4 regions of the Bradyrhizobium sp. AUGA SZCCT0222 genome follow, and region 3 is predicted to be linked to each of the others. Evidence: predicted binding sites of a transcription regulator. Region 3 holds the regulator's gene; each other region holds the start of a gene.
The links. The regulator LexA, encoded in region 3, represses DNA repair genes until DNA is damaged. The targets are predictions, from matches to a motif close to TGTTCNNNNTGTGTTCNG.
Positions count from the first base shown of each region.

Region 1: the regulator LexA is predicted to act here: its motif matches at 2,236-2,253, upstream of recA (recombinase RecA).
Region 2: the regulator LexA is predicted to act here: its motif matches at 1,507-1,524, upstream of JQ629_RS24360 (helicase-related protein).
Region 4: the regulator LexA is predicted to act here: its motif matches at 1,584-1,601, upstream of dinB (DNA polymerase IV).

Region 1 is NZ_JAFCLX010000017.1:50,170-54,363, reverse strand. Features, by position in the region: gene JQ629_RS17035 (hypothetical protein) at 1-173, opposite strand, end outside; gene JQ629_RS17030 (hypothetical protein) at 460-639, opposite strand; gene JQ629_RS17025 (hypothetical protein) at 1,430-1,585, opposite strand; gene recA (recombinase RecA) at 2,353-3,441, shown strand; gene JQ629_RS17015 (hypothetical protein) at 3,556-4,194, shown strand, end outside.
Region 2 is NZ_JAFCLX010000031.1:7,391-11,584, forward strand. Features, by position in the region: gene JQ629_RS24355 (DUF3108 domain-containing protein) at 369-1,181, shown strand; gene JQ629_RS24360 (helicase-related protein) at 1,693-4,194, shown strand, end outside.
Region 3 is NZ_JAFCLX010000029.1:33,885-38,078, forward strand. Features, by position in the region: partial or broken gene JQ629_RS23590 (ComEC/Rec2 family competence protein) at 1-1,234, shown strand, start outside; gene JQ629_RS23595 (hypothetical protein) at 1,277-1,693, opposite strand; gene JQ629_RS23600 (hypothetical protein) at 1,833-2,072, opposite strand; gene lexA (transcriptional repressor LexA) at 2,307-3,014, opposite strand; gene JQ629_RS23610 (molybdopterin molybdotransferase MoeA) at 3,255-4,194, opposite strand, start outside.
Region 4 is NZ_JAFCLX010000013.1:71,995-76,188, forward strand. Features, by position in the region: gene JQ629_RS14005 (winged helix-turn-helix transcriptional regulator) at 1-228, shown strand, start outside; gene dinB (DNA polymerase IV) at 403-1,542, opposite strand; gene JQ629_RS14015 (adenylate/guanylate cyclase domain-containing protein) at 1,651-2,847, opposite strand; gene JQ629_RS14025 (patatin-like phospholipase family protein) at 3,582-4,194, shown strand, end outside.

The sequences.
Region 1 (4,194 bases), on a different contig from region 3:
TACGGCAGGGTTGTCGCGATGTTCCTGATGGTACCGGTATGGAAGCGAATGACGGCTACGACATGGTGGTAAAGATCGCTCAAACGGCCGCCGCCGTTCACGGCGTCCAGTTCGTCGATGGTCAGTTCGCCGACGTTCAGTTCATCGATAGGCTTCTGGCCAATCTCAATCATGCGTCTCTCCTTTGATGGGGATTGCGACAATCACGTTGCAAGGGTGCGCTCGGATGTTCCCGTTGGCTGTGACGGCTGGCACACTCCAAATCGCGTCGAGCGAAGGCACCGATCAATTCGCCGATCGTCGCCGCACAAGTTGCGCTGAGCGGATACGCGGTCAGCACAGCTTCTCGCAACTGGCGAAATAGGACGTCAGGCATTCTTGGATGGCGCTGGCGGCGTCCTCAAACAAAAGAGGCCGCCAAGCAAGGCGGCCTCTCAATTCCGGTTTGCCGGACCGGCACTATCGCATGTGCAGGGTCATCTTCTGCGGCGATACCAGCGGCTGGTGCACGGCGTCCAGCAAGCGGGCGCCCAAAGCCTTCAGGTACGCGTCGACGATCCGGTCGAGGATGGCGCCGCCGCTGACCTGTTCGAGTTGTTCAAACGACATTTCGCAGATTTCGTTGTTGAGTTCGGTCATGTCCGTCTCCTGTTTGCGTGGGCAGGACCATTCCCGCCACCCTGGATGTCAGGGATAGGCTGACCCTCGACGCACCGCTGTGATGACCGTCACACGACGGCTCAGACGCAAAATCGCGACAACAACCCCATGCAAAGTAGAATAGGCCCCGCCGATGACGCCGAGTCGGGTACTGGCCGAAATGGGACACCCGTGAAGGCAAAATCAAAAGCACAACGCCGCCAAGCTGAATAATGCTTGGCGGCGCTGCACCCGAGCTGGAAATTGCAATGCCCCAGCCTGGAGTATACGTCCGGGACAGGACAAGGTTGCTCAAAAGGGACACAGAATTTCGGGAACAAGTGGCAATGGGCGGAGTTGTGAAGGCGCTGCCAGTCCCCAATTGCCCCGGCAGCACAAGCGGCCCCAGTGCCTCTTCCCCGAGGCTGGGGCCGTTTCTTTGGGCGCGCTTAAGACAGTTTCGAGGGCACGGCAAGCGCCAGTGCTTCGATAGCCAGTTTCACGAATGATGGTGGCAGCGCGCCCGGTGAGAGAGACAACGATCAGGATAGCAATACGCTGGCTGCGGGTTGGATGCGCAACAAAGTCGTTCGCGAAATCAATGTGCGGTTATTGGTCGAAGGGAAGATGGACCGATAGAGATCGGCAAACCGATCAAAGTTGCTCGAGGCCAAAAGCAAAAGGAAGTCTTGGAGGACGATGACGAAGAAGGGGCCGCCAACGGAGGCGGCCACGGAGGCCTTGTTCACGGTCGGAGAACTACGGGCAGTGCCGACTCGGGCGGCCTCGTTTACGCGACGGGCGGGTAGCTGGGTTTCGGAAGGCTGATTGCACTCGAATTGATGACGCCCTTCGAAATGACTTTACCCCCTGAGACCGATTCAAGCGCATCGTCGGTCAGTCGCTCCGCATCGGTCAGTTCGCGAATTTCATTCTGGTTGTTCATGGTCCCGCTCCGCGTTGCGGCGCCCTTGTGCGCCGTTGATCTGGAGCGAGTATGGCGGGCGGCTATCGGGGCGACTGTGACAGTCGTCACGAAAGCGTTCCTGCAAAGGAAAGAGTGTGCCGCCAACTGAGGCGGCCGTACTTTTTCTAGGCTGGTTCTGGTGGTTGAAGTCCAGGAGAGGAAAGCCACTCGTTTATGTGAGAGGCCGTTTCTAGCTGCCTGATCTTCCTGAGCAGCGCTTCCTTCTGAGGACCAGGTTTGAGCTTGGTTACCTGTGCTTCTAACCGGGCCTTCTCAGCTGCAATTCGATCTTCGAATGTGTGAGGAACGGATCGGCGACGCTGCATGATACAACCTCGTTGCTGACGGGTCCTAACCGTAGGGTTTGCATGTCCGATCCTATAAAATTCCGATCCCGGACGTCGGTTCCGAAGTGAACACTCCAAAAAAAGGCCGCTGCGCATTTCAACTTCGTCCACCACTAGGGGTCGAAACAGGCCAGTACCGGCCGGTTCGGCCTACCCATTTAGGGGGATGAACAGAGCGCGGCAACATCGCGGCGCTGTGAGGGCCAAAAGGGGCCACCTCAAAAATCACAAGGGATCATTAACTTAGAATGGGGTTGAGAGGGGCAGTACCGATCTCTCTAAAAGAACATATTGCGAACATAGAACAAAGGTGGTACAAGCATTCACCGTCAATCGAATCCCCTGAGATCCTCGTCGTCCGTTTGTCCCGCTAGCGAATCCCCGCCATAAGGAGCACCCATGTCCGCCACTGCCCTGCGTATCGTCGAAGGATCCTCCATGGATAAGACCAAGGCCCTGTCCGCCGCGCTCTCCCAGATCGAGCGCCAGTTCGGCAAGGGTTCTGTGATGAAGCTGGGCAAGAACGATCGCTCGATGGATATCGAGACGATTTCGTCGGGCTCGCTCGGGCTGGACATCGCGCTCGGCGTCGGCGGCCTGCCGAAAGGCCGCGTCGTTGAAATCTACGGGCCGGAATCCTCAGGCAAAACCACGCTGGCGCTGCATACGGTGGCCGAAGCCCAGAAGAAGGGCGGCATCTGCGCCTTCATCGACGCCGAACATGCGCTCGACCCGGTCTATGCCCGCAAGCTCGGCGTCAACATCGACGAGCTCCTGATCTCGCAGCCCGACACCGGCGAGCAGGCGCTGGAAATCTGCGACACGCTGGTGCGCTCGGGTGCGGTCGACGTGCTGGTGGTGGATTCCGTTGCCGCCTTGGTGCCGAAGGCCGAACTCGAAGGCGAGATGGGCGATGCGCTGCCCGGCCTGCAGGCGCGGCTGATGAGCCAGGCGCTGCGCAAGCTCACCGCCTCGATCAACAAATCCAACACCATGGTGATCTTCATCAACCAGATCCGCATGAAGATCGGGGTGATGTACGGCTCGCCGGAAACCACCACCGGCGGCAATGCGCTGAAGTTTTACGCCTCGGTTCGCCTCGACATCCGACGCATCGGCGCGATCAAGGAGCGCGACGAAGTCGTCGGCAACCAGACCCGCGTCAAGGTCGTGAAGAACAAGCTGGCGCCGCCGTTCAAGCAGGTCGAATTCGACATCATGTATGGCGAGGGCGTCTCCAAGATGGGCGAAATCCTCGACCTCGGCGTCAAGGCCGGCATCGTCGAGAAATCCGGCGCCTGGTTTTCCTATGACAGCCAGCGGCTCGGGCAGGGGCGTGAGAACTCGAAAGCGTTCCTCAAGGCCAACCCCGACATGACCGCGAAGATCGAGGCTGCAATCCGCCAGAACTCCGGCCTGATCGCCGAACAGATTCTCGCCGGCCCCCCCGAGCGCGACGCTGACGGCGAAGAGCCGGCCGACGAATAGGACTTTCCGAAATCGCGGATCGCGCGATCCGGGTTTCGACATAGCGGGTGCTGAGGACGTTGAGTTGCCGACGTTTTCAGTGCCCGTTTTGTTTTGCGTATGTGGGTGACTGACATGACGCGTTTGATTTTGACGTCAAGCGACTCGGCAGGCGGGTGTCGCCTGCGCGCCGGCGTCGGTGACATCGTAATTCCGATTGGTCTTCGGTTCGTCTGGGACGAGTTGCCATCCGACGCGAAGCTGGAGGCCATGCTGGGGCCGGGTTCGCTGGATCATTTCCCAGATCATCGGCTTGGAAAGTTTCATTCGGAAGGAATGGGGGCGCTCGATCTCTGCGAGCGTTGCGAAGCCGTTGAACTATGGTTTGATCCGGGGCCCAACGCGCAACTCATCCTCGTGCAGCTTCTGGATTGCCTGAGCTCGCGTGAGCGTATTGTCTCGAAGCTGACCCTATTCCAGGCAGACGTCGACATTGCCAAACAGGTTCCGGAAGCGATTTCAGAATGGAAGCCTCCGGCTGTCAACATCCAGAACGAACATCTCGAAACCGCCAGCATAGCCTGGGACGCCTACCGACGGCCGACGCCGCAGCATTGGGCTGATTTGCTCGACAAGGACGTTAGCGTCCTGCCGCAGCTTCGGCAGACCGTGCTGGAATTGCTCGAAGAGCTTCCCAAGCCCGCAACCGGGCTCGGCGCGACCGAAATGCGAATGCTGGAACTGGTCGCGGCCGGCGACGTAACTCCGTTCGAC
Region 2 (4,194 bases), on a different contig from region 3:
ACAGCCGAGCGCACTATGGCGCCGCGCGGGGGTCCAAAATCATGTCCATTTCCAGGAACCGCGGACGTATAGGGCGGCAGGCCCTAGGCGTCAAGGTTTTGCGGGGTTTCGCTTAAGATTTTGCGTATCCCTGGGAAGACAGCATTGCCGGTTTGGAAGCCATTACAAGGGTTTAAGGATATCAAGACGTTAGGACCATATAAAGGGCGCAATCCCCGCCGACATCTCTGTTCCCCGCGGATTGAGCCACCGCGAGGGACCACCCACGCGTTGATTGCCGGATATTTTTGACTACATAAACCAGCGCTCGCGCCAGCAGGACCGTCAGTTACGTGACCACACGTGCCATTTCGCATCGTTTCGGCCTGGTGGGCAGTCTTGCGGCCGGCGCTCTGCTGTGGCTGGCGCCGCTGGAAGCCTCCGCGCAAGGGCGGCTCGATGCCCATTACGAGGCGTCGCTGGCGGGCATTCCCGTCGGCAAGGGCACCTGGACCATCGAAATCGGCGATGATGCGTTTTCCGCCTCCGCGCAGGGCGGTTCCACCGGCCTGCTGCAGGCGTTTTCGGGCGGCAAGGGTTCCGGCGCCTCGCAAGGCCGCGTCGTGGGTGGCGCGCTGGTCGCCAACGCCTATACCGCGACCACCACGAGTTCGAAGAAATCCGAGACCGTCCGCCTCGTGATCGCCAACGGCGGGGTGAAGGATTTTTCCATCGATCCGGAACCGCCTGTCGATCCCGACCGCATCGTCGTCACCGAAGCGCATCGCAAAAACGTGCTCGATCCGATGACGGGCGCGATGATCCGCGTGCCCGGAACGGCCGATCCGCTGTCGCCGGAGGCCTGCCGCACCGGCACCGGCATCTTCGACGGCCGGCTGCGCTATGACCTCAAGCTCGACTACAAGCGCATGGAAAATGTGAAGGCCGAGCGCGGCTATCATGGGCCGGCCGTGGTCTGTTCCGTCTATTTCACGCCGATCGCGGGCTATATCCCCGATCGGCCCGTGATCAAGCACCTCGCCGCCCAGCGCAACATCGAGATCGCCTTCGTGCCGATCGCGGGCACCCGCATCCTGGTTCCATTCCGCATGACGATCCCGACCCCGTTCGGCCCCGCGATGCTGGAAGCCACGAGTTTTGTCACAACGGCGGCGCCGCCAAGGGTGGCGAAGACGCAGTAATCGCTGTCGTCCCGGCGAAGGCCGGGACCCATAACCACAGGCATTCATTGTTGCAGCAGTTGCAACTTCGACCGGCTCAAACGGCACGGCCGCGGCGTATGGGTCCCGGCCTTCGCCGGGACGACAAGAGACCCAAGGAATCCCATTGACTCTTCGCCGCTTCTGATTCGACTCCGAACCCTCTCAACCTTTAAGGAATTCGCGTGAAAACCCCGCCTTGTGGAGCCAAGGCAAACTTGATCTAGTGCCGCATCATGAGCGCTAACGCTGGATGTTGCGGTGAACGAAGCCAGTTTAAGTAAGAGTCAGCGATTCGGGCGCGATTCGTTCTAGACTCGTTCCAGAGCTTAAGCCGCGACCGCATCACCGTCGCAAACTGACACACAAACCGACGATTTCCGTCATTGCGAGGAGCGAAGCGACGAAGCAATCCATACTTCCTTGGTAGCGCGATGGATTGCTTCGCTTCGCTCGCAATGACGGCGAAAAATCAAAGAAACACCTGCAAATTATGGCTTTCTCCTACTCGTCCACGTTTGGACATGAACGGGCTCCCGGCGCCGGCGTTACCGCGGTGCTGGGGCCGACCAACACCGGCAAGACGCATCTCGCCATCGAGCGGATGCTCGGGCATTCGTCGGGGATCATCGGCCTGCCGCTGCGGCTGCTCGCGCGCGAGGTCTACAACAAGATCGCCGCGCGCGCCGGTGCAGATAGCGTTGCGCTGATCACCGGCGAGGAGAAGATCAAGCCGAAGAACCCGCGCTACTGGGTGTCGACGGTGGAAGCGATGCCGCGCGACATCGACGTGTCGTTCCTCGCGGTCGATGAAATCCAGATCGCGGCGGATCTCGAACGCGGGCATGTCTTCACCGATCGCATCCTGCACCGCCGCGGCCGCGACGAGACGCTGCTGCTGGGGGCAGCGACGATGCGGCCCATTATCGAGCGGCTGCTGCCGGGCGCGTCGATCGTGACGCGTCCCAGATTGTCGCAGCTCGAATTCGCCGGCGACCGCAAGATCACGCGCCAACCGAGAAGGACCGCGATCGTCGCGTTCTCGGCTGACGAAGTCTACGCCATTGCGGAGTTGATCCGCCGCCAGCATGGCGGTGCGGCTGTCGTGCTGGGCTCGCTGTCACCGCGCACACGCAATGCGCAGGTCGAGATGTTCCAGAACGGCGATGTCGATTATCTCGTCGCCACCGACGCCGTCGGCATGGGCCTCAACCTCGACGTCGATCACGTGGCGTTTGCGTCCGACCGCAAATACGACGGCTACCAGTTCCGCCGCTTGAACCCGTCGGAGTTTGCACAGATCGCGGGCCGTGCCGGCCGCGCCACGCGCAACGGCACCTTCGGCACCACGGGCCGCTGCGCGCCGTTCGAGCCGGAACTGGTGAACGCGCTGCAGAACCACACGTTCGACAGCGTCAAAATGCTGCAGTGGCGCAATTCCAAGCTGGATTTCGCCTCGCTCGGCAGTTTGCAGGTCTCGCTGGCGCTCTCGCCGCAGCACGAAGTGCTGACCCGCGCGCCAATTGCGGAGGATCTGCGCGTGCTCGATCATGCGGCACGCGACGCCGAGGTGCGGGAAATGGCCCACGGGCCATCAGCCGTGGAACGGCTGTGGGACGCCTGCCAGATCCCGGATTATCGGCGCCTGGCGCCCGCCGCCCATGCCGAACTCGTGACCACGCTGTACGGATTCCTGATGAAAAAGGGCCGGATTCCCGACGAATGGTTCGCGGCCCAGGTCGACCAGGCCGACCGCGTCACCGGCGATATCGACACGCTGTCGGGCCGGATCGCGCAAATCCGCACCTGGACCTTCGTCGCCAACCGGCCGGACTGGCTGGGTGACCCCGATCACTGGCAGGGGATCACGCGCGAGGTCGAAAATAAATTGTCCGATGCGCTGCATGAACGGCTAACGGAGCGTTTCGTTGACCGCCGTACCAGTGTATTGATGCGCCGCCTGCGGGAGAACAGTGTTTTGAATACGGAAATCGGCAAGACCGGCGAAGTGATCGTTGAAGGCCATGTGATCGGCCGCCTCGACGGATTCACCTTTGCACCAGATGCGGCGGAGGCCGGAAGCGACGCCAAGGCGTTGCAGGCGGCAGCACAGCAGGTGCTGGCCGGCGAGATCGACACGCGCGCCGAAAAGCTTAGCGCTGCGCCCGACGACGCCTTCGTGCTGACCTCCGACGGCACCATCCGCTGGACCGGCGATGCGGTGGCAAAGCTCGTCGCCGCCGACGACGCGCTGCATCCGCGGCTGCGCATCATTTCCGACGATCGCCTCAATGGCGCGGCGCGCGAAGCCGTGCAGACGCGGCTCGATTTGTGGCTCAAAACGCATATCGAGAAATTGCTGGGCCCGCTGTTCGGGCTTGCCAAGGCCGAGGACATCACCGGCATCGCGCGCGGCATCGCATTCCAGTTGATCGAGGCGCTCGGCGTGCTCGAGCGTTCAAAGATCACCGCCGAGATGAAGGATCTCGACCAGCCCTCGCGCGCGACGCTGCGCAAATACGGCGTCCGCTTCGGCGCCTATCACATCTATTTCCCGGGCCTGTTGAAGCCCGCGGCGCGCTCGCTCGCCTCGCTGCTGTGGGCCGAGAAGCAGGACAATGTCGATATGTCGGCGCTGTCGGGTGCGCAGCATCTGGCGAGTAGCGGCCGCACCTCGTTCGCGGTCGACAAGGCGCTGGCGCGCGATGCCTATCGCGTGCTCGGCTATCGCCAGTGCGGCGAGCGCGCGGTGCGCGTCGATATTCTGGAGCGTCTTGCCGATCTGATCCGTCCCGCTTTGGCCTGGCGCGAAAGTTCGCCGGGCGAAAAGCCCGCCGGCGCGTTCGATGGCCGCAGCTTTGTGGTGACGCAGGCGATGACCTCGCTGACGGGATCAGCCGGCGAAGATTTCGCCTCGATCCTGCGCGCGCTCGGCTATCGTTCCGAGCGCCGCGCGCCGCTGCCGCCGAAGCCGGTCGCGGCGACTGAGCCGATC
Region 3 (4,194 bases):
CGCTGAAGTCGCGACCCAGCGTTCGTTCTTCATGACGGCCGTGGTGCTGATCGCGGTCATGGTCGACCGCCGCGCCATCACGTTTCGAACGCTCGCGGTCGCGGCCCTCATTGTCTTGACCATCGCACCGGAGGCGCTGGTGCATCCGAGCTTCCAGATGTCGTTTGCGGCGACCCTCGGACTGGTGGCGCTGGTGCAACTCGGCATGCCGCGCCTGTTCGCGCAGCCGGATCATTCCGCGACCGCGCAGGTGGCGCTGTGGGGCGGCCGCGAGATCACGATGCTGCTCCTGGCCTCATTGGTGGCGGGCCTGGCCACCACGCCTTACGCGGCGTTTCATTTCCACCGGGTGACGCCCTATGGCGTGCTCGCCAATCTCGCGGCGATGCCGGTGGTCTCGGCGCTGGTGATGCCGGCGGGCCTGCTCGGCCTGGTTGCGATGCCCTTTGGTTTTGACGGCGTGTTCTGGGCCATCATGGGCGTCGGCATCGACTGGATGATCGTTGTCACGCAATGGGTCGCGGCCTTGCCGGGCGCGGTTGGTCGTGTGCCGGCGTTCGGCATCGGCCCGCTGATTGCGGCCAGCCTTGGCATCATCCTGCTCGGCCTGTTGCGGACGCCGCTGCGCTATACCGGCGCGGCCGTGGTGCTGGTGGCGGCGGTGTGGGCGGCGAGGGTGCCGCAGCCGGACATCCTGATCTCCGCCGACGGGCGCAATGTCGGTGTCCGCGGCCAGGACGGCAAACTGCATTTGATGCGCGCGGCCAAGGGCGCCGCGAGGGATGGCTTCCTCGTCAAGGAATGGCTGGCGGCGGATGCCGACGCCCGAAAGCCTGCCGATGCCTCGCTCACCGAGGGCGTCTCATGCGACGAGAGCGGCTGCGTGATGCAAGGCGCCGGTGGCGGGTTCGTGGCATTGGCGCTGCGGCCGGAAGCGCTGGCGGATGATTGTGAGCGCGCGGCGCTGGTGGTGACAGCAAGGCAGGCGCCTGCGGCGTGCGGCGCCTCGGTGATCTCTGCGGAGCGTCTGCGGCGGCAGGGCGCCATGGTGCTGCGGCGAAGCGGCAGCGGATTTACCATCGATGCCGTCAAGCTCCGGGGCGTCGATCGTCCATGGTCGCCAGCGATCGCGGGCGAGTGGGACGCGGAGACAACCATCCTCGCGCCGCGCCGTACGGCGCCGCGTGCGGTCGATGCGACCCCGTCGGAAGCGGATCTCCAGGCCGAGGAATAAGGATTCACGTTCCCCGGCGGGGCGCGACCGGCGGCGCGGAATTCAACCGGTGGAAAGCGGTGTCGCCGTGTCCGCCTTCGTTGTTGTGCGCTCGGGAATCGGATGCACCACCGGCAATTGCAGCACGGTGACGCGCTGACCCTCGCAAAGCTGCGTCACCAGCACATGGCTGCCGTCGGGAAATTCGATCGCGTCGTGGTGACGTTCCTTGATATGCGGATCGATGGTGTTGAACTTGCCGACGCGAAAACCGATCGTCCGCGTCCAGATCCAGCGATTGTCGTATTTGACGTCTTGCGCGAAGGCCAGTTCGGTCCCGGGCAGCATGCAGACCGCGACTGCGGGGTCGCGTTCGCTGGCAAAGCCGCGGGTCGAGGTGCCGCGGAAGGTGGTCGATATCAATGTCTCGCCGGCCTCAGCAGGACGCGTTGCCATCGCGTGCAAACTATAGTCACACATCGGATCGCTCCCTCGTAAGAGATAGAGACCCGTGCCTCCCTCGAGGCGCTGGCCTCTATCAGAGTGGACTTGAGCAAAGTCTATTCCTGTTCTGGGCAATAGTGCGACGGAAAGGCCGGCGTGCCCGATCACAAACGCGCTACGGCGGCTGCGGATCTTCGGGCATCGGCGGCAGCGGCAGTTCGAAGGCGCCGAGATGGAATTGCTCCCTTCCGTCGTCGGCAATCCCGGGCAGCGCGACCAGCGTGAACGCAGCCTCCGGATATTGCTGCCAGATCGCGAGATCTTCCGCCGTCACCATCAGCCAGCCGAACCGGAGCATGTAGCGGCCCGGCTCGGTCACGAGTCCCGCCCTCTGCCAGGTGATCTTGGTGATCATATTGCTGACCACGTCTCGTCCCCCCGGTTTTTGCGTCTTCGCGTTGAAAACGCGTCAAACCAACCATCCTCGCCCGCACAGCTTTTGCCGCATTCTGGGCAATTGTGCGACGCGTGGCCCCACCGTTCTCCGTCATGACGGCCACAGCCGTCAGAAGGATGCCCGGCACTCGGCCGGGCATGACGACTTCGGATAAGGAATGACGCTACTGACGCCCGCGAAAGCGGGCCGCCCTCAGTACTTGCGGTACAGCCCGATCAGCTTGCCCTGAATCCGGACCCGGTTCGGCGGCAGGATGCGGACTTCATAGGAGGTGTTGGCGGGCTCCAGGGCGATCGAGGCGCCGCGGCGGCGGAAGCGTTTCAGGGTGGCTTCCTCCTCGTCGATCAGCGCCACCACGATATCGCCGGTGTCGGCGGTCTCGTTGCGCTGGATCAGCGCCATGTCGCCGTCGAGAATGCCGGCGTCCACCATGGAATCGCCGCGGACTTCGAGCGCGTAATGTTCGCCGGAGCCGAGCATGTCAGGCGGTACGCTGATGGTGTGGCTGCGGGTCTGCAGCGCCTCGATCGGGGTGCCGGCGGCGATCCGGCCCATTACGGGAACGGCGACCGGACGGTTGCCATCGTCCTCGGCGGGCGCGCTGGCGGCGCGGACCTTGCCGAGCGTGCCTTCGATGACGCTGGGAGTGAAGCCGCGGCGGCCGTTGCCGTTACCGGCGCCCGCAAGCTCGGGCAGCTTGATGACTTCGATGGCGCGGGCACGGTTGGGCAGGCGGCGGATGAAGCCGCGCTCTTCCAGGGCGGTGATGAGGCGGTGGATACCGGACTTGGAGCGGAGGTCGAGCGCATCCTTCATTTCGTCGAAGGAGGGCGGCACGCCGGCTTCCTTGAGCCGTTCGTTGATGAAACGCAGAAGTTCATACTGTTTGCGCGTAAGCATCTCGAGCAATCCCCCGGTTGGCGCGTCGTAATTCGTGGTCGTTCAGTTTCGCGGTACTTCAGTTTCGCGGTTCTCAGTTGCGAGTGCGGTCTCAAATTCGGAAGTCCAAAACTCCCATTTGTAGACACCAGCTCTCGAAACAAATCATGAACGGACACTATATGTTCGATACATGTTCCGCAACCACTTAATTTCAGGTGAACGCGCGCCGACTTCGCCCGAACAGGCCGTCGCAATGCGTCATTCCGGCAGGCGCAGGAACTCGCATGGCGTGCCTTTCGGCAGCGCCGGCGCAAACGGCGGACGTATCAAAAGCGCCCGTGCCGCAGCGAGATTTCCAAGCAGCGACGAGTCCTGGTGGCTCACCGGCACCGCGATCAACGCACCGTCTTCGCGCCGTTCGAGCCGTGCGCGCAAATAGTCTTCGCGCTGGTCGTTGGCGGGAAGATCGCGGCCGAGCAGGGCGGTCTCACGCACGTGATGGATGGTTTTTCGGCCCGACAGCGCGCGAATCAGCGGCACCAGAAACAGGAAGCCGCAGACATAGGACGAGACCGGATTGCCGGGCAGGCCGATCACCCGCATCGCGCCGAGGCGGCCGTGCATCATCGGCTTGCCCGGCCGCATCGCGATGCGCCAGAACGCCATGGCGACGCCCTCGGCCTCCAGCGAGCGCTTGACGAGGTCGTGGTCGCCGACCGAGGCGCCGCCCATCGTGATCAGGATGTCGGCGCCCGACGCGCGGGCGCGGCGGATGCCCTCGGTGGTCGCCTCGAGCGTGTCGGCGGCGATGCCGAAATCGATGGTTTCGGCGCCCTCGGCCCGCGCCAGCGCGCGCAGCGCGTAGCCGTTGGAGTAGACGATCTGGCCCGGGCCCGGGGTCGAGCCCGGCATCACCAGCTCGTCGCCGGTGGCGAGCACCGCCACCTTGGGGCGGCTGATCACGGCGAGTTCCGGATAGTTCATGCCGGCGGCGAGCGACAGATCGCGGTCGGTGAGGCGGCTTCCCCTGGAGAGCAGCACATCGCCCTCGCGAAAATCGGCGCCGGCGGCGCGGATATGCCGTCCCGGTTTGGCGGTTTCCGTGATCGTGATGTGGTCGCCGCCGGCGGCCGTGTCTTCCTGGATGATGACGGCGTCGGCGCCATCAGGGATCACCCCGCCGGTGAAAATCCTGACC
Region 4 (4,194 bases), on a different contig from region 3:
CCCTCGAACATCCTGTCCGAACGGCTCAAGAGGCTTGCGGAATGGGGCCTGGTGAAACGCGAGCCCTACCAGCAAAACCCGGTCCGATACGCCTATCAGCTGACCGACGAAGGAAAACGCCTGGAACCCGTCCTGTTGCAAATGATGAATTGGGGCCACGAGCAGCTCGGTGGGGGACGCTACGACCCGAAATCAGGCAAGAGCTGGAAAGCGCGAACCGGGCTTTAAACGCGCGGCTAGTTCGATCTGTAGCTGGATCTCTCCCGGCAACGCTTTCGTATTGAGGGTGAAGTTCACAGGTCCTTTTCGGCGAGTTTGCGAAACGCGTCGGGAACGGAAGAAGAGACTTCCGGCGCCACCGATCCGTAGCCGATCGCATCCCATCCGAAGCGTTCGCGGATTTTATCGACCGCATGGTCGGCCGCCCCCGCGTGCCATGCCTCTTTTGGTGCCGGGACGGCGTGCTTCATCGCCAAGTCCGAGTGGGAGTTCGAGCTCCACATCCCGCTGCTCTCCAAGATGCGACACGGAAATCGCCAGGAGCGAGATGGTTTTCTCGTGAGGATGATCGGCGAGGACAGCGCGCACCAGCTCCTCGGCGACCTCGGCCAGAATCAGGGTCGCGGAGATTGGTGCGTCGAGCGTGACCGAACGCGTGACTGAATTCAGATTGGCGAAGCGAACGCGGACCGTCACGGTCCGCCCAGGCCTGGACTTGGCGCGGAGCCGGCTGCCGATACGGTCAGCAAGGTGAAGCAAGGTGGATCGAACAACCCGCTGTTCGGCAGGTTTCCTGCCAAGCGCCGATTGCGCTCCTGCCGATCGAGCCCGGCGGTGAGCCCTGATTTCCCGTGGATCACGATTCCACGCCAGCGCCGAAAGTTTCGTCCCTGCCGCGGAACCAAGCACCCGCTTGAGCGAGCATCCCGGTGTCGCGGCCAGTTGCCCGATCGTGAGCACGCCCATCTCGGCCAGCCGTGTCCGCGTCGCCGGACCCACGCCCCACATCAGCTCGACCGGCAGGTGGTGAAGGAATCCGAGCTCCGTATCGGGATCGACAACGACGAGCCCATCGGGTTTGGCCACCTGCGAAGCAATTTTCGCCAGATGCTTGGAGCGCGCGACACCAACCGAAATCGGAAGACCAAGCTCCGCGCGCACGCGTTGGCGGATGGCCATCGCGATTTCCGCAGGCGGACCGAACAGATGGGTGCAGCCCGCGACGTCGGCAAAGGCCTCGTCGATGGAGATCCGCTCGACGAGGGGCGTGAAGTCTCCTATCACCTTGATGGCGGCATCGCCCAGCCGTTGGTATTCCCCAAAACGCCCGCTGACAAAAATGAGCTGCGGACAGAGCTCGCACGCTTGCCGTCCCGGCATGCCGCCGCGGACCCCAAAGGCCTTGGCTTCGTAAGACGCGGCAAGCACAACCCCGCCACCGACGGCAATGGGTTTGCCGCGCAGCGATGGATCAAGCAGCTGCTCTACCGAGGCATAGAAAGCATCCAGGTCCGCATGGAGGATGGTGGCTGTCGTTGCCATCCGACCGTTCGCCCATGACGTTTCGACGAGGTTCCCGCAGAGAGAACATAATGAGAACAAGTACGCCTTGTGTCAAGCGACGGAGACGCGCGGGACCAGGATCGGCATTCAGCCGTGATACGCAAACAGCTCGATTGGGTCATTGAAGCCGCGCACCGGATGTTCGCCGACGCGTTCGAGATCGAAATCGCCTTCGACGGAGTCGGCGAACGCGCGGGACAGCAGCACCGTTTTCCCCAATTGCTTGGTGAGGGTTTCGAGACGCGACGCCATGTTGACCGCCGGACCGATGACCGTGAAGTCGAGCCGGCTGCGCGATCCGATATTGCCGTACATGACGTCGCCGACGTGAACGCCGATGCCGTAGTTCAGCGGCGCACGGCCGGTTTCGCTGTTCTTTTCGTTCAGCGCCGTCATGGCCTGACGCGCCTCAGTCACGGCATGCAGCAGGTTTGCGCAGGCTTGGGGCTGGCTAAGCGGAAAAATGGCGAGCAGGCCGTCGCCGATGAATTTCAGTATTTCGCCGCCATGTCGCGCGATCGGCTCCGACATCGCGTCGAAATAGCCGTTCAGAAGTTCAATGACGTCATCGCGCGGCCAGTTGTCGGAGATCCGGGTGAAATCACGCAAGTCGCAGATCATGATGGCGGCGCGAACCGTCGTCCCGGTTCCGCGCCTGGTGGCGCCCGCCAGAATGAGCTCGCCGGCATGCGATCCGACATAGGTTTCCAGCAGCGTACGCGCCAGCCGGTTCTTGACCCGGATTTCACTGACCAGCGCCAGCACCGGCAACAGCTTCAATAGACCTGCGATATGCGCGTCGTCGAAACCGCCTGGACGATCGGTTGCAAAGGTCACGATGTGCCGCTTGCCGAGCGTATGATAGAGCGGCCACGCCACATAGTCGGTCAGGCCTTTCGCCCGCATCTCGTCATAGACGGCGTGCTTGCGGCCGAGCGATGGATCGCGCTCGAGATTCTCGCGCACTTCGGTGACACCGTCATGGATTTCGTTGGCGGGACTGCCGATATATTCGGATCGCTCCTGGACATCGTAGTCCACGCGCGCAATCTCGACCTCGCGCCCGTCTTCCCACATGATCCGGGCGCCGAGCCATTGCGGATGGTGGATCAGGATATGAAGCGACGCCCGTTTGACGGGAATGCCGGCTTGCTGGAGCCGGATACAAAGCTCACCGAAAATATTGTCGATGAAGCGCTGATCGCGCGTGCCGTTGGTCAGCCAGTGCACGACATCGTTGTCGGAATGCGCTGTGACGGGATCGATCTTCGGCGGCGCGTCCATATTGGCTCCCGAGTTGTGACCTGGATCGACGGTGCGGGATATGTCGTGTCCCCATCCGACAGCGTCAATGCAGTCCGCCGCAATCCGGATGCACGTTTTCGGGAGATCGATAGTTGCCGCGTGTTCAGCGCGGGAGGACGCGGCGGCAACACTCCGAGCATTCCAGTTCGGGTAGGACGCCTTGGGACTGTGCCGGATCATCTCGTGGAAGACGCGCTCCTTGGTCTCGAAATAGAAATGGATCGTCCCCTTGGTCGCGGATGCGCGGGCGGCGACGTCCTCGCCTCGTAGCCGTTCCTGACGAATTCCTCGAAGGCCACATCGAGGATCGCGGCAGGTCGTTGCGCTGTCCGGCGGGCCGTTCCTTCGTCTTCATCTCAACGCCCATCCACGAGAGTATTTAAATACCTCCAGTACAAGGTTGACTTTCGAGCCAGCCAACTTTAGTAAGTGATTACTCACTTGATTGGTTCGGATGTGTCTTATGGCGTTAAAGTGGCCCTGTTGCCGGCGGTGCGTCCGGATGCGTGCGAGGGAATCCGGTCCAGGCCGGAGCAGCGAGAGCCGCGGCCGTCCAGCAATCGCGGGCGCCTGACGGAGCGAATGGTCGCCGCATCCCGCCGTGCCGAATGGCGAAGCGACACCCGATACGCGGCGGGTTGCCCCTGAGCGCTCACTTCCAATCCGGAAATGTCATGAACTGCATCGGTCTTCGGACATTCGTAGCCTTGGCCATGGTTTCAGCGCTCAGCCTTCTCACCGCCGGATGTTCGTCGCTGCCGAGGACGCCGCATAGCGTTGCGGATGCATCCTCCGCGCGCGTCCTCGATCTGACGGATTTGCGCCGCTACGCCGACGAGCCCGCCGCCACGTTCCGGCAATATCCCGCACAGGCCATGCTGCGCGGACCCCGCACCTACCTTGCGTTATCCGGTGGCGGGGCCGACGGCGCCTATGGCGCCGGTGTGCTTATCGGCTGGACCGAGACCGGCAGGCGTCCTTCGTTCTCGATCGTGTCGGGTGTCAGCACCGGCGCGCTCATCGCGCCATTCGCGTTTCTCGGTCCCAGCCATGACGCGACCTTGCGCGAGCTCTACACCAGCGGCATCGCCGAGAGCCTGCTCGACGCCCCGAACCCGTTCAATGCCATTTTCGGGGCGGGCCTGTTCGGCAACGCCCGGCTGCGCGAACTGGTGGCCAAATATATCGATGCCGACTTCGTCGCGGCGGTCGCAGCCGAACATGCCAAGGGGCGGCGGCTGCTCGTCGTCACGACCAATCTCGATTCGCAGCGCACCGCGATCTGGGACATGGGACGCATCGCCGCGCTCCGCACGCCCGCAGCAT